Regions from separate parts of the Congregibacter litoralis KT71 genome, predicted to be linked through region 2. Evidence: predicted binding sites of a transcription regulator. Region 2 holds the regulator's gene; each other region holds the start of a gene.
The links. The regulator sigma-54, encoded in region 2, starts transcription at its own class of promoters, with help from an activator protein. The targets are predictions, from matches to a motif close to TGGCACANNNNTTGCNNT.
Positions count from the first base shown of each region.

Region 1: KT71_RS20225 (DUF4112 domain-containing protein) is a predicted target of sigma-54. The motif match lies at 4,595-4,612, and genes of this name have one in related genera.
Region 3: KT71_RS21005 (PEP-CTERM sorting domain-containing protein) is a predicted target of sigma-54. The motif match lies at 3,658-3,675, and genes of this name have one in related genera.

Region 1 covers NZ_CM002299.1:3,523,076-3,530,883, forward strand. The annotation lists gene KT71_RS15955 (sensor histidine kinase) at 1-1,387, shown strand, start outside; gene KT71_RS15960 (response regulator) at 1,384-1,800, shown strand; gene KT71_RS15965 (two-component system response regulator) at 1,826-3,529, shown strand; gene KT71_RS15970 (BLUF domain-containing protein) at 3,694-4,176, shown strand; gene KT71_RS20225 (DUF4112 domain-containing protein) at 4,684-5,193, shown strand; gene KT71_RS15980 (hypothetical protein) at 5,262-5,693, opposite strand; gene KT71_RS15985 (GTPase family protein) at 5,961-7,541, opposite strand; gene KT71_RS15990 (GTPase domain-containing protein) at 7,538-7,808, opposite strand, start outside.
Region 2 covers NZ_CM002299.1:3,331,145-3,338,952, reverse strand. The annotation lists gene KT71_RS15230 (YhdP family phospholipid transporter) at 1-839, shown strand, start outside; gene yjgA (ribosome biogenesis factor YjgA) at 790-1,341, opposite strand; gene mgtE (magnesium transporter) at 1,334-2,686, opposite strand; gene KT71_RS15215 (HPr family phosphocarrier protein) at 2,683-2,952, opposite strand; gene rapZ (RNase adapter RapZ) at 2,961-3,815, opposite strand; gene KT71_RS15205 (PTS sugar transporter subunit IIA) at 3,815-4,324, opposite strand; gene hpf (ribosome hibernation-promoting factor, HPF/YfiA family) at 4,351-4,638, opposite strand; gene KT71_RS15195 (RNA polymerase factor sigma-54) at 4,775-6,256, opposite strand; gene lptB (LPS export ABC transporter ATP-binding protein) at 6,604-7,329, opposite strand; gene lptA (lipopolysaccharide transport periplasmic protein LptA) at 7,307-7,808, opposite strand, start outside.
Region 3 covers NZ_CM002299.1:420,682-428,489, reverse strand. The annotation lists gene ggt (gamma-glutamyltransferase) at 1-1,211, shown strand, start outside; gene KT71_RS19585 (PEP-CTERM sorting domain-containing protein) at 2,077-2,751, opposite strand; gene KT71_RS21005 (PEP-CTERM sorting domain-containing protein) at 3,011-3,616, opposite strand; gene KT71_RS01990 (TSCPD domain-containing protein) at 4,314-4,973, opposite strand; gene KT71_RS01985 (adenosylcobalamin-dependent ribonucleoside-diphosphate reductase) at 5,040-7,187, opposite strand; gene KT71_RS01980 (Rhs family protein) at 7,416-7,808, opposite strand, start outside.

The DNA.
Region 1 (7,808 bases), 190 kb from region 2:
CTTCCCCCAGGGACCGGTTCTAGTATCCCGCGCGGGTCTCCCCTTTGATTTATCCGCAGAAGCACAGCAGCAGTTTTTGGAGACAGACGAGCTTTCAGATATTCAAGTAAACGACAGCGACTTCTTGATCAGAGAGACAGCACCAGGCTCTGACGAACGAAGTGGCTATCGCATTGTCGCACCGATAGTTATGCCCTCGGACCTGCACATTGGCTGCTTAGTATTCTTTCGTCGCTCAGAAGCAAAAATGTCTCCGAAAGAACACGCAATCTTGAGTGTGCTTCATCGCAATATCGTTCGACACTTGCTCCATGCTAAACAGGTCTTTGAAAGCGCCAAGGCAGAAAGCCTCCAAACATTGATTTCAGAAAACAATGACGATTGGATTTTCGTAAAGGATGAGCAATTCCGTATTGTGTACGCCAACGAAGCGTTTCTGGCAGTGTATCCCGAGGACAAGCGAGACAAAATCATTGGCTACACTACGGTGGAAGAGTACGACGCTGCCGAGGCTGAGCTTTTCTTGGCTCAGGATAAAGTCGCCTTCGAACAGGGTGTCAGCAAGGTTATTGAAAAGCTGCATATGCCCAACGGGAGCTACAAAATAGTCGAAACCGTCAAACGCCGTTTTGAGGATGAAAACGGTAAGCGCTACATTCTCGGAATATGCCGAGATATGACGGGTAGAGAAGACCTCATCCGTGAACTAAAAAAAGCGAACGATGAACTGGAAAACTTTACGAGCATAGCCTCACACGATTTAAAGTCACCGCTAAATGCGATTCGTCGCTTGTTAGAGTGGATACACGAAGACTGTGCGTCGCTCCTTCCCGAGGAGCATCGTGACAATATAAACCTCGTCATCAACCGCGCCAATCGAATGCAGACGCTTCTCGACGACCTTTTGAGCTACGCTCGGATTGGACAGGATGTCACGGAGAGCAGTGACATCGTTCTGAGTACGCTTTGCGAGGACATCGCTCAACTTCTCGATGTACCGGACGATTTTGTTATCTCGGCACCGCAAAAGACCCTTCATCTACCGATGGTGCCGTTCAAAACCGTGATGCTCAATCTGATTGGTAACGCCGTTAAACACAACGACAAGCCCACAGGAAAAGTGGAAATTACCGCCACAGAGTCGAAGCATTACTACTTGATTGAGGTGAGAGACAACGGCCCTGGCATAGAACCGATTTACTTCGATCGAATTTTTAAGCTTTTCCAGACGCTTAAACCCCGCGACGAGGTTGAGGGAAGCGGTATCGGACTGTCCGTTGTACTCAAATATATTAACAACTTCAGTGGCACGATCACTGTGGACTCCGACGGAGAGTCTGGCACCACCTTCAAACTCTCGTGGCCCAAACGGACATCAAAATTATGACAGCCAAACAAGCAACTATCTTTGTCGTTGAAGATGACGATGTGGACTTTAAGCTTCTAATGCGTGCTTTTGACAAGCGCAAGATCGCCAACGTAGTTGTCCGCGCAGTTGACGGCATAGATGCCCTTGAGAAACTCAGATCCGGCGAAGTCTCAAAACCTTTCATCATCTTGCTCGACATCAATATGCCTCGAATGGATGGCCAGGAGTTTCTAAAGGAAATTCGTCAAGACCCGGAACACCAGGACACAGTAGTCTTTCTGGTGACAACCTCTAAGGAAGATGAAGACATCCGCCAAGGGTTCTCACAGCATGTGGCTGGCTATTTTCTCAAGGACAATGTTGCTGGCAGCTTGGACAAGATTGTCGATGTCATCAACGGATATTGGCAAATTGTAGTTCTGCCGGAATGATTCAGATGATGGAAGTTCTTGTTGTATGAAGGTACTTATTGTTGACGACGATGTCGTAGATCGTCGGCTGATCAAGCGAACGCTCAACTCCATGGCTACGCAGTTTCACGAGATTCGTGAGGCGACGTCCGTGAACGAGGGCCTGCAAGCAATCGAGGAGGAGCGTTTCGACGTCATCCTCTTAGATTACAGCATGCCTGAGGTTGATGGCATCGAAATGGTGATCGAACTGCGTTCAAAGCCTGACCTAGGAAACACAGCAATTGTGATGGTTAGCGCCTCTGAGGACCCTCAACTTGCACTCAATTGCATAGAGGTCGGCGCCCAGGATTTCATTCCAAAAAACGAAATCAATCAAGGAAAACTCAGCAAAGCCATTGTGCATGCTCGCAAACGCTTCGAAGTTGAGCAGCGAATGCACGAAAGTTATCTTGCCGTAAAACGCATGGCGGAGCGCGACCCACTCACCGGCCTGTCAAACCGCTACCACTTCGAAGAAATATTGAAGGTTATGATCGCAACGAATCGACGATTGAACAACAGCGTCGCCTTGCTTGCCCTTGACCTCGATGATTTCAAAAATGTTAACGACACTTTAGGTCACGGAGTTGGAGACCAAGTCCTCATTGAGGCGGTTAATCGAATCAGCACCTGTTTGCGCGAAAACGAAGGCTTTGCCCGGATGGGGGGAGATGAGTTTGCGATCATCATTGGCGGCGTCGCCAATCTTCAAGAAGTGAGCGCAATTGCCAATCGGATTTTAGGGAAATTCACCACTCCATTTACCTGCGACGGCGTCGAAATCAGCTGTGGAGTGAGCATCGGCGCTGCACTTTGCCCCGCTGATACCACCGCACCCAACCAATTGATGAAGTGCGCCGACATCGCGATGTATCGATCGAAGCAAAGTGGAAAAAACAAAATTTGCTTCTACGAAGCTCGCTATCAAGCCGAGTTTCATCGTCGGGTCGGCATTCGCAATGAAATTGGCAGCATCCTTAAAGACTCGGGCTTCCGTCTTTTTTATCAGCCGATCTATGACGCAAAGACCTCAAAGATCGTTGGTACAGAAGCGCTGGTCAGATGGCCTGAAAAAGATCCAAGTTATGGACCGGACGAGTTCATTCCAATCGCAGAAGAGTCACGTATGATCGACGGCCTGGGTAAATGGGTCATCACCACAGCCATAAAGCAGCTGGCTAAGTGGCAGGAAACAAACTCACTGTTGACAATGTCCATCAACATTTCGCCTGTTCAACTAGAGCACGACGACCTCCTTAGCTGCCTCTCAGACGCTATTACCGCCGCTAAGGTAGCTCCTGAAAGCGTCGTGTTAGAAATCACCGAAACAGCCTTTTTTAAACATAGCGATAAAATAAGCGACGCTTTACACGCGCTCTCCCAGCATGGCTTCAAGATAGCGTTGGATGACTTCGGCATGGGGTTTTCGTCTATTGCTCACCTCATGGACTACCCCATCGATATTGTAAAACTCGACAAAAGTATGCAGATCCCCAGTGCTACGGGAGGTAGGCGGCAGCAGGTACTCGCCGGCTTAGCGCTCATGTTGCGCCAGTTAAACTTCGAAATCGTGGCCGAAGGCATTGAGACTGCAGCACAACAAGATAACTGCATCGGCCTTGAACTGGATAAGCTACAAGGGTTTTTGCTGGCGCGGCCAATGCCCGCTTCGGACCTTCAAACGCTACTCGCAGCAGCAGACGAGTAATGAGGGGCATGTTCAAGACCTAGGGTAAAAGACGGCGCTATGGGGCGATACCCAAGGACAAACCACGCGTTGCGAACATCATTCCGATAAATGCGCTATTCTGGGAATCTCAAGCGGCTGTTCTGGCCCTCCCCCCAAAGTAAAAAGTAAAGAGAGCAAGCTGTATGTTCGACGAACCTGGCTTTCCCCTCGACGCGGACCTGGGGGACGCTGCGACGGCCCTCGAGACCTTCGTGTACTGCAGCCGAGCATCGGAAGGGGTTGGGGACGACGAGGTCGACCGCATTATTGAGTTCTCTCAACGTCGCAATGCCGCCCGAAGGGTCACGGGGATGCTGGCCTTCGGCAACGGCGTCTTCTTCCAATGGGTGGAAGGACCGCCCAAGGAAATACAGGATCTGATCACGAGCCTCCATGGTGACTCACGGCACCACGACGTTGTCGAACTGGAGCGAAGCGCTGACATGCGCGAGCGTCTGTACCCGGGATGGGAAATGGAGCGCGTCGAGGCCGACGAGATTCGCGCGGTGCTCCTCGACGCCCTAGAGAGCACCGAGGATAAAAACAACGTCGCCGCCCTAAAACGTATCCTCGAACATGTGGATGCGGGGCCGCTGGCTTCCCTTTCGCGATTTAAATCAGGCTAATCGATACGGTCGCCATTCCGCGGCAACGCCGCGTGTAAGGAGCGCTCGTCGTTTGTTCGAACAGCACCGGCATTGGCCGCTACCCCAGCCACTTACCGCTCCGATGACATTATAGTAGCCACCCTCAGGCATGACTTTGAAAAAACTTCCTGTGCGAGTGTAAAGCGCATGATCAGGTAGCGCGGTATCGGCAAATCAGAACGGGAAATCAAAGCTATGCACAAAGTGCAACGGGAGATCGCTATACCTCTCCCCCTCCCCCCCCCTCAACGCGGCGCCTGAGCTCAACATCGATGAAACAGCAAGCCTATACCTCCGTCGGCGGTTTTGTGCGAAGAATCACAGAATGCTTCTCACCAATATCCCGCCTTAGCGGTTGATATTGCCAGAGCGTCCGAAAATGGCGAGCCTGTCGTCTTGGCACTGACTTTGCAGCTGGCTAATACAAAAACAGGTCCAATGCAAAAGCTTAACTTGTAAACCTTAAAAAAAACCGAGACGCCCAGTATGAGCACTGAAATACGAACCGTGAATATCCAATCCCGCCATGGCCCTGCGCGACAGAAGAGAGAAGTACAGAGACTTCGAAAACTGGCCACAAAACTCGATAGTGCGATTACACTGCCCGGCGGGTATCGTATTGGTTTTGATGGTTTGCTTGGTCTAGTGCCCATCGTGGGTGATGGGGTCTCGGCTATTATATCTTTATTTATAGTCTATCGAGCGGCGCAACTTGGGGCTTCTTTTCTACAGCTAACGCGAATGCTTCTTAACGTCTTCGTTGAGACCCTCATTGGTGTCATCCCCCTCGTCGGCGACTTATTTGATTTTGTCTGGAAAGCAAACGAAAAAAATGTGGCCATACTGGAACGTCATTTGTCAGCGACGCGAGTCGCCAGCACAGCGAATGCTCGTCTTTCCGGGGCCTTTGTTCTGCTCATCAGTATCGTAATTGTGATAGCAGGGGGATTTGTGGTTGGCGCGACAGCATTTCTTTTAAGCTTACTCATAGCGTAAGCTGGAAAAAAAAAGCAGTGCCTTCGCACTGCTTTTTCTCGTACCGAGATAATAAGGACGAACTGCAATTACAAAGTGCTGTCTGCCGCTTCCTCGATTTCTTCGCGAGCATCGTCGGCGGCATCCGCAATAGCATCGGAACTATCGTCGGCTGCGTCGGCAGCTTCATCGACAGCGTCCTCTGTGGCGTCAGCGATGTCATCACCGGCGTCACCAATCTTGTCTTCAGCGTCGTCTGCCATGTCCGCAACGCCATCTTTGATATCTCGGGCTTTGTCTCCTACGGCGTCAGCACCCTCTTCGACTGCTTCACCGGTCTCATCTGCCCAGTGCTTAACTGACTCAGCGGACTCCTCGTAAGCTTCACCGATTTTGTCTCCGGCACGTTCCATAGGGTCGTCGTCTGCAGATGCAGTCACTGCCGTGACGAGAATACCTGCCGTAGCAACTCCTCGAATAAGTCCTGAGTAAATCGCTGAGCGCGTAAAATTCTTCATCATCGTCTCCTTTGTTGGGATTGAAGGTCGAGACCTATTTCACCAGCTTGTGTGCCTAGAATCTGGTCTCTCAACAAGTAGTAAGCACAGAGCGTGCCATGCCAAACTCAAAAATTCGCAAAGGCTTGTCAAGCCAGTCGGCCAGTGGCATGCAAGATCTAAAATGTTTCAGCGCGCTGCGAATTTTTGTTCGTACCGCCGCATTAGGTCAAAAAACGAGAAAAAAAGACTATAGGCTCAGTAATATTTACCAATCACAGAAGCGAACTTTCAGGAGCGCGATTGTTTCCACTGCCTCCAGCGCTGTCCGTAACGCGCGACCACCGGCTTACCTAACCATCGACCGGCGCGAAGGGCGCTCTTTAGTGAACCTGTGGTTGAAAATGCAGTTTGAGCAGCTTGAGTGCGCAGGCGATTGAGCTGAATGCCGCGAGCCCTTTGGGCTGACTCAGCCAGTAGGCCAGATAGGACATCAATATTGTAAAACTCGATGTTTTCACTGACGGCAATGGGGACTGCGCGACAGGCCGCTCCCGCGTCGACGACCTCACGGAGGTACTCAATAGCGTCACGCATCGCCTTTGCTTTAGCCGATGGACAAGTGTCTAAGTTATAGGGTGGTTGCCACTCCGTCGACGGACTCAGCCTGTCATTGTGCGTGGTGACGAGCACAACCTCGGGCTTTGTACGATCCATCCGCTGTTCAAAGTAAGCCCTCCATGCTTTAGTGAAGCGATACTCAGGCTCTTTATTTGGCTGATTTGCAGCCGACACAATTATCACAAGGTCAGCGTTGACAGCTGTTTGCAGATTGAGTTGCAACGCTTGCTCTGATCCATCCAATCCCATCGAGTCTATGAGTTCGATCTCGGTCCCATTGGGCAGTTCACAGAGGAAAGCGGTGGGTGCTGTTTTGCAGGGCAAGGCGTCTACTTCTGAGACGTAGGTATTTTTCAAAGCGTTGGTGAGCGTCGATTTACCCGCATTAACCTGTCCGACGAGTATCACTCTGGGAGGCGGCAAGACCGGATCCAGGACAGGCCTGCTAGTCCCCTTTATGTGATGCTGCAGCTCTTCATCGGATATCCGCAAGCGACCGGAGTAGAGGTCGATAGCTACCTGCGTTACCTCTTCAAAAAGAACTCGTAATAAGCCGTTCCGTGCCGAGAGGGATAGATCACCAAGGAAAGCGTCCATTGCGTGGCCTCGCACCTCGCTAGCAACGCTACCAATTGGATTGAGGCCTGCGCGCAGAACTCGCCAGATTTTGTAGGCCCCTTCGTATCGCCCGTACCAGCGAGTACCGGAGTTGTAGATATGGCGCGCTTTACCGAGGGTCAGCTGCCGCGCGACGGGAAAATGCAGCAGGACAAGTCGCCGATACTCCCTGCTTAGAACCTCTGTAACCAAAAGGGCCTCGGGAAGCGTAAAACTTAAAAGAGGGTCGTCATCCGAATAGCGCGACGCTACCAATTTCCATTGTTCCAACGCGGCTTGCTCTAGATCCTGATAACTCGAAATCTGATTGATTCGTGTTTCGAGAGACAAGAGGGCCTCTTTCCATACGCTCTTATCAAAGTCCGACCATTCTCGCTTGATCTCCAGGTATTGGGGTGCCGTAGTGTCCTCGTCGGTTTCGACGGGCTTGTTTGGTTTGGGACTCATAACAATGAGCGGGATGGCAGTCAATGCAATGCCGAAGAAAAACCACAGTAGCCAACCCTCGCGCCAAAGGAAGTACACGCCTACGCACGACAGTGTCAAAACGGGTATCGCAAGTCCCAGCACGGCGGCGGAGTACCAGTAGAAACGGGATCTGAGCGCGAACAATGAGCCAAAAGGGGTCTTCATACCGACGAAGTGCTCGGCCGTCGCGATGAATTCAAGCCCTTGTTCATGAGCGCCTCGCGGTACATGGCCTTTAGATGGTGAGTATCAACTTCGCGTTGATGTAGCTTGGCAAAGAGATAGTAAAAGAGGCTGCGCCCGAGGGCAAAAGTGCTGGCATATGTAGTGGTTGCTGCAACCGCGGTCCCGACCGTCTGACCCCATCCCGGTATCGCTTTTATTAACTGACGCTCTCCCAAGTGGAGAGCGTACTTCATGGCAAACGCCCCG
Region 2 (7,808 bases):
GCAACGAAGGAAGGATGTTGGGTGGGCTGGGGTTTGATCTGGATACGGATCAGTCTGACGGGGCCGTCTATGCCACGGACATCTCTGGTGAGCTCTGGGGCCTGGCGCTGGATGATCCCCAGCCCGGCATGCTGCGCTGGTTTAACAGTGAGGATGGCGAGGTGACCGCCCTGGAGATCGATGCCAGTTATGGAGATCTCGGCGGGGTGATGAGCGCCGCAGGCTTTAGCCCCACCCTGGAGTCGGAATCGGGTTCCCTGTCTCTGCGGCTACAGTGGCCCGGTCCGCCGTCTGCCTACGCGGTGGTCGATGCCGAGGGCTCCGTGGCGCTGGCGGCGCGTAACGGACGTCTTCTCGAGTCAGGACCCGGGGCACTTTCCATGATCAGTTTTCTGAATTTTGCCGAGATACTTCGAGGCCTTAGCCTCAGTCACATGTTCGAGTCAGGCATACCCTTTGTCACGGCCAGCACAGAGCTGTTTCTTCAGCGGGGCACGCTTGAGGTGGCGGATCTGCAGATTGATGGCGCGGCGAGCGCTTTCGCCTTTACGGGCGTCAGCGATCTGGAGTCGGGCAGTATCGATGGTGAACTGCTGGTGACCCTGCCCGTCGCCAACAACCTGCCCTGGGTGGCGGCCCTGGCCGCTGGCCCTGCCGTGGCAGCGGGCGTGTTTGTGGTGAGTAAGGTCTTTGAAAAACAGGTCAACCGCATGTCCTCGGCGGTCTATGAGGTCTCGGGTCCCATGGAGACGCCCACGGTGACTTTCAGCCGTCTCTTTGACGACAAACTCACGCCTCGGAGTGAAGCTCCCGAAGATAGCGAAAAAGGCGACGGCTAGCGGCGGGTGCTTTCTGTGCAACGGCCTCCCTTTGGGCTTCACGAATCAGTTGTCGGAGGTGTTGGCGGTCGGCTTCGGGATGTTTTTCAAGGACTGGCCCCAGGGCCTTGTCGCCGTCGCTGATGAGCGTGTCCCGCAGGGCTTCCAGGCCCTTGAACACCAGGGTTTCCTGCTTCCGCGATTGATAAAGGGCATCCAGCGCCCCCTGCAGCGGCTCGGGATCAATGCGACGCATCAGCTTGCCAATGTACTGCCGGTGGCGTCGTAAGGCGCTGTGGTGTTTGATGCGCGCGGTCTCTGCGATGGCTGCCAGGAGGTCCTCGTCCTCGATGGGGATCTGCTCGAGTTCCCGGGCACTGAGCTCGCAAAGAGCCTCTCCCAACTCCTGGCGCGCGGTCATTTCCCGCTTCATGGCGGATTTACTGGGACCGTCAAACTCTTCGTCGGTCGCGATCCCGAAATCGTCTACGGGTTTTTTCTTGCCGCGTTTCGGTTTAGGCATAAAACACCGTGGCCAGACCCAGAAAGGACATAAAGCCTACAACATCCGTGACCGTCGTGAGGACCACACCTCCGGCCAGGGCGGGGTCGATGTTCAGGCGCTGCAATAGCAGAGGTAGCACGGCGCCCGTGATACCTGCGGTGATCAGATTGATGACGATGGCGAGGGCGATGACCAGGCCCAGGGTGTTGTCATCAAACCAGAGGGCGGCGGCCACGGCGACCACCAGTGCCCAGAGGACACCATTGAGGGCGGCGGAGGCAAACTCCCGGCTGATCAGCCAGCGGGCGTTGCTGCGATTGATCTGTCCTACGGCGAGGGCGCGCACGAGTACCGTCAGCGTCTGCGTGCCGGCTATACCGCCCATGGACGCGACGATGGGCATAAGCACGGCCAGGGCAACAACCTTTTCGATGGTGCCCTGGAACATATTAATCACGGAGGACGCAATAAACGCTGTCAGAAGATTAATACCCAGCCACAGCGCCCGACGCCTCGCGGTTTTAATGGCCGGTGCGAAGGTGTCGTCATCCTCATCCAGGCCCGCCATGGACATGAAGGAGTGGTCACCATCTTCGCGGATAACATCCACCACATCGTCAATGGTGATTCGCCCCACAACGAGACCGTCGCCATCGACCACGGGGGCAGAGACCCAGTCGTTGCGCTCAAACAGCCGCGCCACCTCGCTGTCGGGCATGTCCGTGTGGAGGGGTTTGCGCTTGGTGAGCATGAGTTCCCGCACGGAGCAGCCGGGGTCGGATACCAGGAGCGTGCGCACGGGCAGGAGTCCGATGTAATGATCGTCGCGACTGACCACGATGAGCGTATCCGTCATCTCCGGTATTTCTTCGTGGCGCCGGAGAAAACGCAGGACCACGTCAAGGGTCACATCCGCGCGAATGGAAATGGTGTCGGTGTTCATGAGGCCACCGGCGGTGTCCTCGTCGTAAACCATCACCCGCTCGAGACGGGAGCGGTCCTGCTCATCCATCTCATCCAGCACCTGCTGGGTGAAGGCCTCGGGGAGCTGCTGCAGAATATCCGCGACGTCGTCGTCGTCCAGCTCTTCCGTTATCTGGGCGACCTGATCCGGTCCCATGCTCTGGAGAAAATCGAGTTTGAGCTCTTCTCCCAGCTCGTTGAGCACCTCGGCTTCCTGGGAACCCTCCAGCAGCTGCCAGAGCACATGGCGGTACCGCGGCGGTGAGGATTCGAGGATATGGGCGACCTCGCCGGGTTCCATGACTCGAATGAGCCGGCGAACATCGGCCAGGGTGCCGCTCTCCAAAGCCCGGGAAACGCTATCCCGGGAGCGCTTCTGATCTTCCTGCAGGGTGTTCATTCGCCTTCGCCGAAGTAGTCGTTCACAAGGGCATGTATCGCCTCCGTGGCCGCGGCCTCATCGTCACCATCGACGCGGAGGGCCAGGGTGCTGCCCTGGCCCGCGGCCAGCATCATCACGGACATGATGCTCTTGCCGTCCACCCACTCTCCACCCTTACCGACCTGAATCCTGCTTCCAAAGCGGCTGGCACAGCTGACAAATTTGGCAGCGGCGCGGGCGTGAAGCCCCAGCTTATTGATGATATTGAGCTCGCTCTCGATCATGGCGCTGCCTACTGGAGCTCCCGATGGCGAAGCTGAAGTTGCGCGAGTTGGCCCTGAAAATGGTTATAAAGGCGCCTGGCCATATACACCGAGCGATGCTGGCCGCCTGTGCAGCCCAGAGCGACGGTGAGGTAGCTGCGACTGCTCTTCTGGTAGGCGGGCACCCAGCGTTCGATAAAACCCGCAATATCCTGAAACAGCTGCCCGGTAATATCGTGGTCCTCAAGGTAGGCGACAACGTCAGGATCTTCGCCGGTTTTCCGGCGCAGCTCGGTTGACCAGTGAGGGTTTGGAAGCAGTCGTAGATCAAAAATCAGGTCCGCATCGCCGGGTACGCCCCGCTTGAAACCAAAGGACTGAAAGAGGATGGCCATCTCCTCTGCTTCGGAGCCCACCAGTCTCTGGCGGATGGCATCCCGAAGCTCATAGATGGTCATGGTCCGGGTATCGAGGGTGAGGGTTGCCTGCGCGGCCAAAGGTTCCAGAAGTTCACTTTCATAGCGTATGGCCTCGGCCAACGGTAGTTTCTGGTTGGTCAGGGGGTGGCGTCGCCGGGTCTCGCTGAAACGCTTGATCAGGGTGGCTTCATCGGCGTCCAGATAAAGAATCCGCGGCTGCACCGACTCCGGCAGGGAGGCCAGGGCAGCATTAAAGCCCTGAAGGTCACGAAAAGCGTTGCGCGCGTCAATGCACACGGCAATGCCCCGAAACTGTTCCGGGAGGCCCGGTCCCGTCTCCCGCACAAGGGCGGGGAGGAGGGAAGCGGGGAGGTTGTCGATGGCGTAAAAACCCTCGTCCTCCAGCTGGTGCAGGGCGGTACTCTTCCCGGATCCCGAACGACCACTGATGATGATCAGGTCCACTAGGCGCTGCCTGCGGTCCAGTTTGTCGCCGTGTTAAACAGCTCTTCGTTGCTGCCGCAGTGGCGAAGGGCCTCCCGGAAGTCCGCCTGGGAGAAAAGCCGCGCCAGATCTGCGAGAAGGTTTAAATGCTCCTGGGTCGCCTCGCTGGGTACCACCAGGGCAAAGAGAAGATCCACATCTTCATCATCCGGCGCATCAAAGTCCGCACCGCTGGACAGGGTCAGGAGCACGCCGCAGGGCGTCTCACAGTCCCTGAGACGGCAGTGAGGTATCGCGATGCCATTGCCCAGAGCGGTGCTTCCCAGTTTTTCCCGTGCCAGCATGCCGGCGACCAGCTCATCCGGGTGGAACTCATCCCGGTCACTCCCCAGTACCTCCGCAACCAGGTCAAAGAGGTGCTTCTTGCTGCCCCCGGGTATGCGGCACAGGCTGCGTGCCGGCGTGAGCAGATCGCTGACGCTGTTGGCGGCGTGGGGTGTTTCCGGGCTCATGGTCGGGATTGCTGACATGGGTAATTCAAAAAGCTCCCTGGCGTTTAGTGGGGTCGGTTCTTTTCCTTGTGCTTGATCAGCTGTCGATCAAGCTTGTCCACAAGGGCATCAATGGCGGCATACATATCTTCCGAGTCAGCGGAGGCAAACAGATCCTTGCCGGCGATATGCACCGTGGCCTCTGCTGTCTGTACCATTTTCTCCACGATGAGTGTCACCTCGGACTTGCTGATCTGACTGTAGTGCCGCTGCAAACGTTCGAACTTTGCTTCTACGTACTCCCGCAGGGCATCGGTGACTTCGACGTGGTGTCCGCTGATTACTATTTGCATGCGCTTCTCCTTTTTCTTTCTTTCCGCTGGGTGTTTTGCAACGTTCTTGTCTTTCTGTCGTTGGATCTTTCCTTGAATCGATCTTTATACGGCTTGGCGAGCGTCACGCCGCAGCGCGCAGGGGCTACCGCCATGTTTATACAAGCCGCTTGCGCTCGTTGGACGGTGGAATGGTGAGGCTATCCCGGTACTTGGCGATGGTCCGCCGGGCGACCTGAATGCCCTGACCCTCGAGTAGTTCCGCAAGCTTGCTGTCGGAGAGCGGTTTGCGGGGATTTTCCGCGGCCACGAGTTTTCGGATGAGAGCACGAATGGCCGTGGAGGAGCAGGCGCCACCACTGGTGGTGGCCACATGACTGGAAAAAAAGTATTTGAGTTCAAAGATGCCCCGCGGCGTGTGCATATATTTACGCGTCGTTACACGGGATATGGTCGATTCATGCATTTCCACGGCCTCCGCGATGTCGTGCAATACCAGGGGCTTCATGGCCTCTTCCCCGTACTCCAGGAAGTTCCGCTGGCGCCTCACTATTTCTGTAGACACCTTCATCATGGTTTCGTTTCGACTCTGGAGACTTTTCAGAAACCATTTGGCCTCCTGAAGATTGTCCCGAAGGTAGCTGTTATCAGCGCTGTTGTCGGCGCGCTTGATCATGCCGGCGTAGTAGTCGTTGATCCGCAGTCGCGGCGCGGTGTCGGGGTTCAGCTCTACCACCCAGCGGCCCTCCTTGCGGCTGACATAGACATCGGGAACGATGTACTCCGTATCGTCGTCCCCAAACTGCTTGCCGGGCAGAGGGTCCAGGGAGCGCACGAGAGTCAGGACGCCGCGAAGATCATCTTCCGAAAGTTTCATACGGCGCATGATCTGTGCGTAGTCGCCGCTGCTCAGTTGATTGATGTGACGGTTGATCAAAATCTTTGCCTGATCCAGCCAGGGTGTCTGGGGATCGAGCTGTTTGAGCTGCAACTGCAGGCATTCCTGCAGGTCCCGGGCGAACACTCCCACGGGCTCAAACTGCTGGAGGGCGTGGAGGACGGCGGTGACCTCCTCTTTTTCGATCTCAAGTTCCGGCGGGAAAAGTTCAAGAAGATCTTCGACGCTGCTATTGAACCTGCCGTTGGCATCCGTGGCATCGATGATGGCCAGGGCCACGATGCGGTCACTGTCGGACAGGCGGGTGAGATTGAGCTGCCACCGCAAGTGATCCTGCAGACTCTCGCTGCCCCGGTTGCGGCTGTCGAAGTCAAAGTCCTCACCGGCACCTTCGGATGGGGGAGGTGCGCTCGAGGGAAGGATGTCCTCCCACTGCGTATCCACGGGCAGGTCTTCGGGCATGTTCGCCTCGAATTCTCCCTCGGCGGAGGCTTCGTCGACGTTGGCGCTCCGTTCAGGGTTGTCCATGGGGCCTTCGTGATTGCCGGAGTCTTCGCGGTCGGGTTTTTCCGGGGTATCGGCTTGCTCCTCTTCCACCTCGAGCATGGGGTTTTCCTGCAGCGCCTGTTCGATTTCCTGCTGTAAATCGAGGGTGCTCAGTTGCAACAGCCGAATAGCCTGCTGCAACTGCGGTGTCATCGTCAGCTGGTGACCGAGCTTGAGATGTAGTCCCTGCTTCATAGCGCGTCAGTCCTGCCCTATTGCGCTACGCACCGATGGTCTTGTGCCATCTGGGTGCGCTCTTACGCGCGCTCTGACCCGATTCGGGCCCGCGCGCATCCCCACGGTGAGACAGTGCATTGCTGTCCAATAGACCTGAGTGTAGGCCTGCACCGAGGTCCGTGCAACGCCTTGGCTCGCTTATTGCATTATGGTAATGAAAAATAATGAAACGTGGTGGAAGAATAGTGCAGATTGCTTGAGGGCAGTGGAGGGCAGTGGAGGGCAGTGGAGGGCAGTGGAGGGCAGTGGAGGGCAGTGGAGGGTAGCCGGATGGGTAACGCCCAGCGGCATAGCGCACCGGGCAGCTAGAGGCGAAAATTCTCGCCGAGATAGGTCTTGCGCACCTTGGCGTTTTCTAGAACGTCCTGAGGGCTGCCCTGGGCAATGATGTGGCCCTCGCCCACAATAAATGCGGTTTCGCAGATATCCAGTGTTTCCCGCACATTGTGGTCCGTAATCAGAACACCGATGCCCCGGGTCTGGAGGTGGCGGATGATGTTCTTGATGTCGCCCACAGAGATGGGGTCCACGCCGGCAAAGGGTTCATCCAGGAGAATGAACTTGGGCTCCATGGCCAGAGCCCGGGCAATCTCTACGCGACGGCGTTCGCCGCCGGAAAGTGCCTGACCAAGGCTGTCCCGGAGATGGCCGACATGAAACTCCTCAAGGAGCTCGTCGCGGCGCGTCCGGCGCTCCGCACGGCTCAGGTCTTTGCGGGTTTCCAGAATAGAGAGGATATTGTCGCCAACGCTCATGCGGCGGAAGATGGAGGCTTCCTGAGGCAGGTAACCGATACCGCGGCGGGCCCGCTCGTGCATGGGCAGGGCGGTAATACTTTCATCGTCAATCAGAATGTCACCGCCGTCCGAGGCCACGATGCCCACGATCATGTAGAAGCAGGTGGTTTTTCCCGCACCATTGGGGCCCAGGAGTCCCACGACCTGGGCGCTCTGTACCTCAATACTCACGTCCTTGACGACGGCCCGGCCACGGTAGGCTTTTGCAAGACTACGGGCTGTCAGGGTCGCCATCGACGCCTCCCCGGGGATTCTGCCCACTCTCGCCCGGCCCGGGCTCGCTTGCCGGTGCTTCGCTGTTCTTATCGTTGCTGTCCTTTTTATCGCCAGAGTTGTCGTCACCGTCGCGGGTCTCCGCTTCGATGACCGCGGCGGGGATAATGACCTGCACCCGTCCACTGGCATCTTCCGGGGCCGCGTCGGCGCGGACGCGCTGCTCGGCCATGAAGTAGTCGATGGAATCGCCGCTCACCACGGCGCCGTCCTGCTCGATGACCGCGGCTTCTCGCAGTTGCACCCACTCGCGGGACTTCTCGTACACAATGCGGCCGGCGCTTGCGGTGACGAACCCCTTGTCGATCTCCGGCTGCTGGCGCAGGGTCGCGGGCTCACCGACAGCGATGATGCGATCGGCGGCCTCACTGTCGTGAAATATCGTGATCTTGTCCGCACGGATGTGCAGGCTGCCCTGCTTCATGACCACGTCGCCGCTG
Region 3 (7,808 bases), 1.4 Mb from region 2:
TCTTTGAGAAGTACGGCATGCGCCTGATCCCCACAACAGAGGATCAGGGACCGCTGGACGCCTATCATTACTTTTTTGACGAGACTGGCGCCCTCCGGAACCGCATCAAAAACCCCGAGTACGCCGACACCCTGGCAATGATTGCCAGGGATCCCGATGACTTTTATCGGGGCCCTCTCGCAGAGGAGATGGTTGCAGCGGCCCATCACGCGCCCCGCGCCGGGACCCTGAGCCTGGACGATCTCGCCGCCTACCGGGCCCGAAAGGTAGAGCCCCTGTGCATGGACTATCGCGGACGTACGCTCTGCGGGCCTCCGCCGCCCTCATCGTGGGTCGCCGTCGCCATGACCCTGGGCATGCTCGAAGCAACGTCCTTCCCAAGCGGGGATGAAATGACCGACTGGAACCTGTTCACCGAGGCCCAGCGCCTGGCTTACGCCGACCGGGACTTTTATGTGGCCGACAATGACTTTGTGCCCGTCCCTCTCGACGGCATGCTCAACCGCGAGTATCTGGCAAAGCGCGCCGCGCTGATCAGCTCCGACGTTGCCATTGAAAAGGCGCTCCACGGCGACCCCTGGGCCTATGAGCCCAAGCGAACAGCAGCGCTTCCCGGAAAGGACACGACGATTGATTACGCCGGTACCACACACTTTGTGGTCGTGGATCAATGGGGTAACGCGGTATCCATGACGGCCACGGTAGAAAGCATCTTTGGGTCTACGCGCATGGCCGGCGGCATGTTTCTCAACAACCAGCTCACAGATTTTGCCAAACAGCCCCGGGACGAAGCGGGTGTGCTGGTGGCCAACCATCCCGCGCCCGGTAAACGACCGCGCTCGTCCATGTCACCTACCATCGTGCTCAATGGTGACGGTGAATTTGAGATGGCAACGGGGTCTCCCGGCGGCAATTCCATCATCGCCTACACGCTGAAAACCCTGGTGGGGGTTATCGACTGGGGACTGACGCCCCAGGAGGCCGTGAACCTGCCCAACGTGGTTGCCCGCGGCGACACCGTGCGCGTGGAGAGTGCCCGAGCATCGCAGGAGATGCTGGCGGCGATGCGAGCCTTTGGGTTTCAGGTCAAGGAATCGGCAGGAGAAAACTCCGGCCTCAGTGTCATTCTCCGTCATGACGACGGCGAGCTTGAGGGGGGTGTCGACCCCCGACGCGAGGGAACGATCTCCCTGATCAATGCCATGCCCTGAGGGGCTCTCCTCTGGAGAGCTCTTTTTTTGAGGGAATCATTAAAGGTACACAAAAAACCGCAGAGTGGTGGCAAAGTCGCTGCCTAGGAGCACTTTGTATAAACCTATAGAAACTGTAAAGTTGTGACAACCAGAGGGCATTAACCTATTGGTTTTGAACAACATATTGTGTATTTCAGATTCCATAATAGATGCTAAGTGTAACTTTGTTGTCAGTGACAACTGTAAACTTGGCTGAATCCATCAAAACGTCAGGGACAATCCGGTTGCCATGCATGAGTAAGCGGTTCTGGCGGCTGGGTCGACTATACGGCGTCATCCAAGATGTACACGGCCAAAGACCGCGAAGGTTCGTATTGTAGGTTTTCAAACTACAAGAAAGTCGCGAAACCTCTAATGCTCTGTTTTTAGTCAGGTTTACTAAGTTACCGCGAGAACCAAACCAGACGCATTTCTCACGTTACTTGCTCAAATCAGTAATCTCATCGCGATGATTCGAAAAACTTCTATTTACTGATTATTGGGGGGGTAATCCCTACACTCTTCTGTTGGGAATAAGCGCACATAGCAAAAAGCGAGAGCTTAACGCTCTGTTGAGATGGACTTTTCCCCTACAGGCTCAGATGCAGTCTAGGCCAATTTCTCACGGTGATTGCGTCAAACCGTAGGTTCTCAGAGCAAGTTGCAGAACATGCTCGATCACGAATCTCGCCGACCGACGATTTCTGCCGATTATTGGATTTGCCTGTGCTTACCCGCTAACCCACAAAGACCGCTTTCGCCTATTTTGAGACATTTGCGAACTCCATCCAATTTCAGGCAATAAAAAGCCCACCGAAGTGGGCCATTCCGTCAGGAGCTATGTTTAAGCTTGCTTACGGCGCTTCCACCCAAGTCCAGCTAAGCCGAGCCCGAGGAGGGCTAGAGTTGTCGGCACAGGCACTTGCGTATCCTCTTGCTCGACGATGTCGCCGAAGAACTGCACTTCACTTACAAAAACCCATGAATTACTTCTGACCAACTCTACGCCAAGGCTGTCACCAGTGAAGTCGAAATCGAAGCTCAAAGCAGCGGTGGTTCCGTTAACTCTGGGTATGTAGTTAGCGAAGCTTAAACCGTCGAAAGCAACTGAGGCAGGGCCACCAACGCCCCCTTGGTTAACTTGATTGTCCACGTAAACTGTAGCGCTTGTGATATTAACCGTCTGCGCAAAGTTAAACGTGATGAACGGATTGTAATTCACCCAGCCGACGTAGGGACCGTTGTCACCCAATTGTGCCCCCGGCAAGCCGGACCCCGGCTCCACTGCATTCCAGGTGCCTGAAGCAATAATTCCATCCGTAAGATCGCCAGTTCCACCAGTCAAAGATGAGCGGCTCACACCAACATCTCCAGAGCCGTCATAGGTTTCATCCCAATAGGAATATGAACCGACGTCTCCATTCAGCATATCGTAGGTATCGACAGTTAGTAAGCCAGCGTTCGCAACCGTTGCAGACGCTACCATCACGATTGCTAAAACAAATTTCTCTAATTTCATTCCACCAGTTCCATCTACAAATACGATAATAATGATGCCTTAGCAAAAAGCAGACCAACATAGGTGGCGCGAGGGCTGCAGCGCATATTGGATAAAACCTGAATGTCAGATGTAAAAAAAATTGACACGCCGAATGACCGTTATGAGGTGAAAACAGTCGTATGGGGATGACCCTTTCGCCTACCTTGAGACATTAGCATTCTCAAATCTCACGCAATAAAAAGCCCACCGGAGTGGGCTAATGCATCGGGTGTTTTGCTTACGCTGTAATGCGCCGCTTCCAGCCAAGACCAGCGAGGCCCAGACCGAATAGTGCGAGTGTCGCGGGGGCTGGCACTGAGGTTCTGTCTCCAAGGCTAGCGAACGCCCACAGGCCCAAATCCTGGGAGCCCGGATCGTTTCCTGCAGCAATAAGATCTACGTTGCCGCTATTTGGAGAGAAAATCCACTCATTATCGAAAGAGTAAGCATATGCCCATCCTAAGTTTGGGTTTTCGTCGCCATCGTCATAGGAACCCCAAATCAAATCTCGCGTGTCACCGAAGCCCATGATACCGGCGTAGGTGGACCATTGACCGCCCGTTAATGGAAGGCTTCCGAGCAGCTCCTCAATCTTTTCGGTTGAGGCTACTGTAAAGCCTTCTTCCTCCGCAGCAGCAATCTGTTCCGCTGGAGTAAACGCGCTTATACCCGTTGCCGAGTCGAAAAAATTATCTAAGTCGAGCCATGTGAGCCCGGTGATTTCATCTAAAAACGTTTCGAAACCATTCACATCATCGGAATCGATAATGCCTGCATTGGCTTGTCCAAACGATAAAGCCACGGCACAGGCTCCGGCAATAAAACACTTCTTTAAATTAGCCATATGAATTCTCTTTCACGGTGTGAGTACTTTGTTTCCAAAGCGAAGCAATAATTATACCAAGCCACGTACCGTAAGGTGTTCAGCCAATACACGACGGCAAATCGCCGGGAAGTGTAAAGAATTCTGACACATCTCCCCGTGCGTAATTGTTACCGATGAGTGTGTTTAAATTACGCCGCATAGCACAAGTCACGCCGCGAGTAAGGTAGCGTCTTGGCGCCGAACTTAGATTTTTTAGGCAAATGACCTCTATCAAATTAGCTCGGCTCGGCCAGCGCAAATTTCGCGCCAAAATGGGAATACTCTTATTCGTAGCAAGGTAAATCTTTCTGACGGCGCTAAAGACCGCCTTGAGGTGTTTTGAGACATCGCCAGAACCCGCTTTCGAAGGTGCGAGTTGTCGTTTCTCGAATTGCAGTGTTTGCAGTCGGAAGCGACCAATCGAATGAAGGCAAGATTTCTTGTGTCAGCGGGAAGGAAACTCCCCCAAACCTGACTAAAAACAGAAGTTAAAAACTTAACCCGTTGATTTATAGGGAATCGGGTTAAGTTTTTGGTTCATTTAAGGTGATAAATTTCCAAAAAGCGTGAAAACCCACACTCTAATGCACAAGCACAAAAAAACCCCTAAGTTTTGGGGCTTAGGGGCTTTTATGGTTCAGTGGATGGCTTTACACAAGTATCCAGTTACTAGGTGTTAACTACACTTACTGTCACCGCAACTCAAACACGTGGCGCAGCCACCGTCGATGATCACTGCTTTTACAGAGCATGCCTTGCATAGGGTGGCGCTTTTTGGGTAGCCGGTGTCCCCCGGATCAGCATCCATTGCCCTGGCTTTCTTCTCTTCCAAATAGGCGAGCTGCCCTTCATCCATGACTTCTTCGGGTATCAGGCCGATAGATCGCATATGACGCTTGATGATGATCCCGATTTCAGCGACGAGTGAAGGGACGAACCGCCCGCCCGTGAAGTAGCCGCCCTTCGGGTCGAACACCTGCTCCAGTTCGTCGATGATAAATGTGACATCACCGCCTTTACGAAAGATGGCACTGAGGACCAGCGTGAGGGCCGTCACCCACTGATAATTATCCATGTCGCGGCAGTTGATGAAGATTTCAAAAGGCGCCCGTTTTTCGTGCTCTGTCCCCTCGTTGAGCACAATGTCATTAATAGACACGTACAGGGCGTGCTTTATATTCGGAGCCTTGAGCTTGTAGGTTGATCCATGGAGATGCTCGGGGCGCTTGATCTTCTCGTGCATCTGAACAACTTGTGCTTCTTCTTTTGGCGCATCAGTCTCGCCAGGCTTCACTACGCTCCAGCCAGTAATCTTCTGGTCGATTTTTACAGTCATGGCTTTTGGCCTCTCATCGATGCGGGCCCGCGGCCCGCAGAGTAAACAATGGGCGAGCGGTTCATCCTAGAACCGCGAATACATACCCTCTTTCAAGGCATCAAAGAGGTTTGAGGCGGAGTGCGTATCGCCGTCGTACTCAACCTGGTCGGTGCCGGCCACCTGAATAGTGGATCCGTCCTCGAGTGTGAACTCGTACTTCGTGTTCTCGAGATCGTCTTTCTTGACCAGGACGCCACTGAATGCCTCGGGGTTGTAGCGGAACGTTGTGCAGCCCTTCAGCCCACGCTCATAGGCGTACATGTATACGTCCTTGAAGGAGTCATAGGGAATTTCCGTGGGGACATTGACCGTCTTGGAGATGCTGGAATCGATCCACTTTTGAGATGCCGCCTGCATATCCACATGCTCTTTTGGCGAAATATCATTGGTGGTAATGAAATAGTCAGGCAGCTTGTTGGGGCCTTCCGTCGCATAGGGGTCCGCTTCCGGATTAATCAGGTGGCGGTAGGCCAGTAGCTCGAATGACTGAACCTCCGTCTGCTGCTTGGTCTTTTTGCCCGCCTTGATGATGTTACGCATGTACGAATGGGCGAAGCTGGGCTCTATACCGTTGCTACTGTTATTGGCAAAGGAAAACGCAATGGTCCCTGTGGGAGCGATGGAGCTGTGGTGCGTGAACCGTGCACCATGCTGCTCTATCTCTGCCACGAGCTGGGGCTCTACCTCGGCGATAGTTTGCATGTAGCGGCTATATCGAGCCATCAATACCCGCCCTGACACCTTGTCACCCAGTTTGAACCCGTCAGCTATCATTTCCGGCCGCGCGTTCAGCATCTCTCCGGTGACATCATAATTCTTGTCCAGAATTGGGGCCGCGCCCTTCTCCTTCGCCAGCTCAAGGCCAACTTTCCAGCCTACTACGGCAAGCTCACGACTAACGCGATCAGTAAAAGCCACAGCCTCTTCAGATCCATAACGCATGCCCATCAGCGTAACTGCTGACCCCAATCCGAGGTAGCCAATGCCATGGCGACGCTTCGTGGTGATCTCCTCAACCTGCTCCGGAAGAGGTAGCCCATTGATCTCAACTACGTTATCCATCATGCGGGTGAAAATCGCTGTAACCTCGCGGAATTTATCCCAGTCAAAGGCTGCCCTGTCTGTAAAAGGCGAGACAATGAAGCGAGTCAGATTGACACTGCCCAGGAGACACGACCCGTAATAGGGCAATCCCTGCTCTCCGCAGGGGTTTGTACTCCGGATGTTTTCGCAGAACCAGTTGTTGTTCATTACATTGTATTTATCGATGAGAATGAACCCGGGCTCGGCGTAATCGTAGGTGAGCGACATCACCTCGTCCCAAAGCTCACGAGCCTTGACGACGTTGTAAATCTTGCAGGCAACTTCTCCCACCTCATTGGACAGATAGCCATCGGTTATCGGGAAGTACTTCCACAGTATTCCGCGACTACCTGCTTTCTTTTCGGCATCTTCAAGATTGTCTGCCTTGATCGGAAACACGAGAGGCCAGTCACCTTCAGCTTTGACGGCCTCCATGAACTCATCCGTGATCAACAGCGAAAGATTGAATTGGCGAAGCATGCCGTCGGTACGTTTAGCACGAATAAACTCAAATACGTCCGGGTGGGACACGTCAAACGTGCCCATCTGTGCGCCTCGTCGCCCCCCCGCACTGGAAACGGTCTTGCAGGTCGCGTCAAAGATTTCCATGAACGACAGAGGACCACTGGTTTCGGCCCCGGCTCCCGCCACGTTGGCACCGCTGGGTCGCAGGGTAGAAAACTCGTACCCAATCCCGCAGCCAGCCTTCAGCGTCAAACCGGCCTCCAGGTTCGCCTGGAGAATGCCTTCCATGGAATCGCTGATGGGTCCCGAAACCGTGCAGTTGATGGTTGACGTGCTGGGCTTGTATTTCTCTGCGCCGGCGTTCGACATGATGCGCCCCGCAGGAGTCGCTCCGTTACGAAGAGCCCACTCAAACTTTTCTTTCCAGTCCTCGTGATCAGATGTCTCAACCTTGGCCAGGGCTGCGGCAACGCGCTTAAAAGACCCGTTCATATCGCCGTCGATTGAATTACCTTCATGGTCACGGAGCCCATACTTCTCAGACCAGATCTCGACCGAAGTCTCCTGCATTGGCACATCAACGACTGCCGGGGCTCCACCGGTAATCAGTTCCATCTTGGTCATAAATCAATCCTCAATAGCTGTGCTCTGGGAGGGCACTCAAGCTGTTTGCGCTGGCAGACGCTGCCTGGTCTCTAGAAAAGCGGGGGTAGTCCGGCATCTCTCATGACGCCAACACTTTACCCAAAACACACAGTTTTTGAGACACCAAAGCGCCTAAAAAGACCAAATCTGGGAACTTTTTCATAAAGAACCACAACATTTAGTATAAGAATAATGTAATCCCCCCATTTATAACCGCAGTTTTCGGTAGAGGATTAAGCCGCTGACCTGCCCATTGTTCGGTGCTTGCGTGACCGGGTCCGGACTCAGCATCCTCCCCAAGGTCGGCTCATAGATCCGCCCGTTCATGTGAATGATGCCAATGTCATCCAAATGCTCATGACCGGTGTAGCCGCGATGATCGGTGGCTGTGACTGATCCAGCCGCCCAGGTCGTTGCAATGCGGCGCAACCCCCAGGCATCGTAGCTTAGGCGGTCCAGCACATTGCCTGTGGACTCATCGGTGATGGCCGTGACACTGCCCAAATGATCCCGATGGAGATAGCGGTGCGTGGTGCCGCCCGCACTGTCTTCTCGCACCATGATCGCTCGACCATTGGCGTAGATTACGGATCTTGAAAC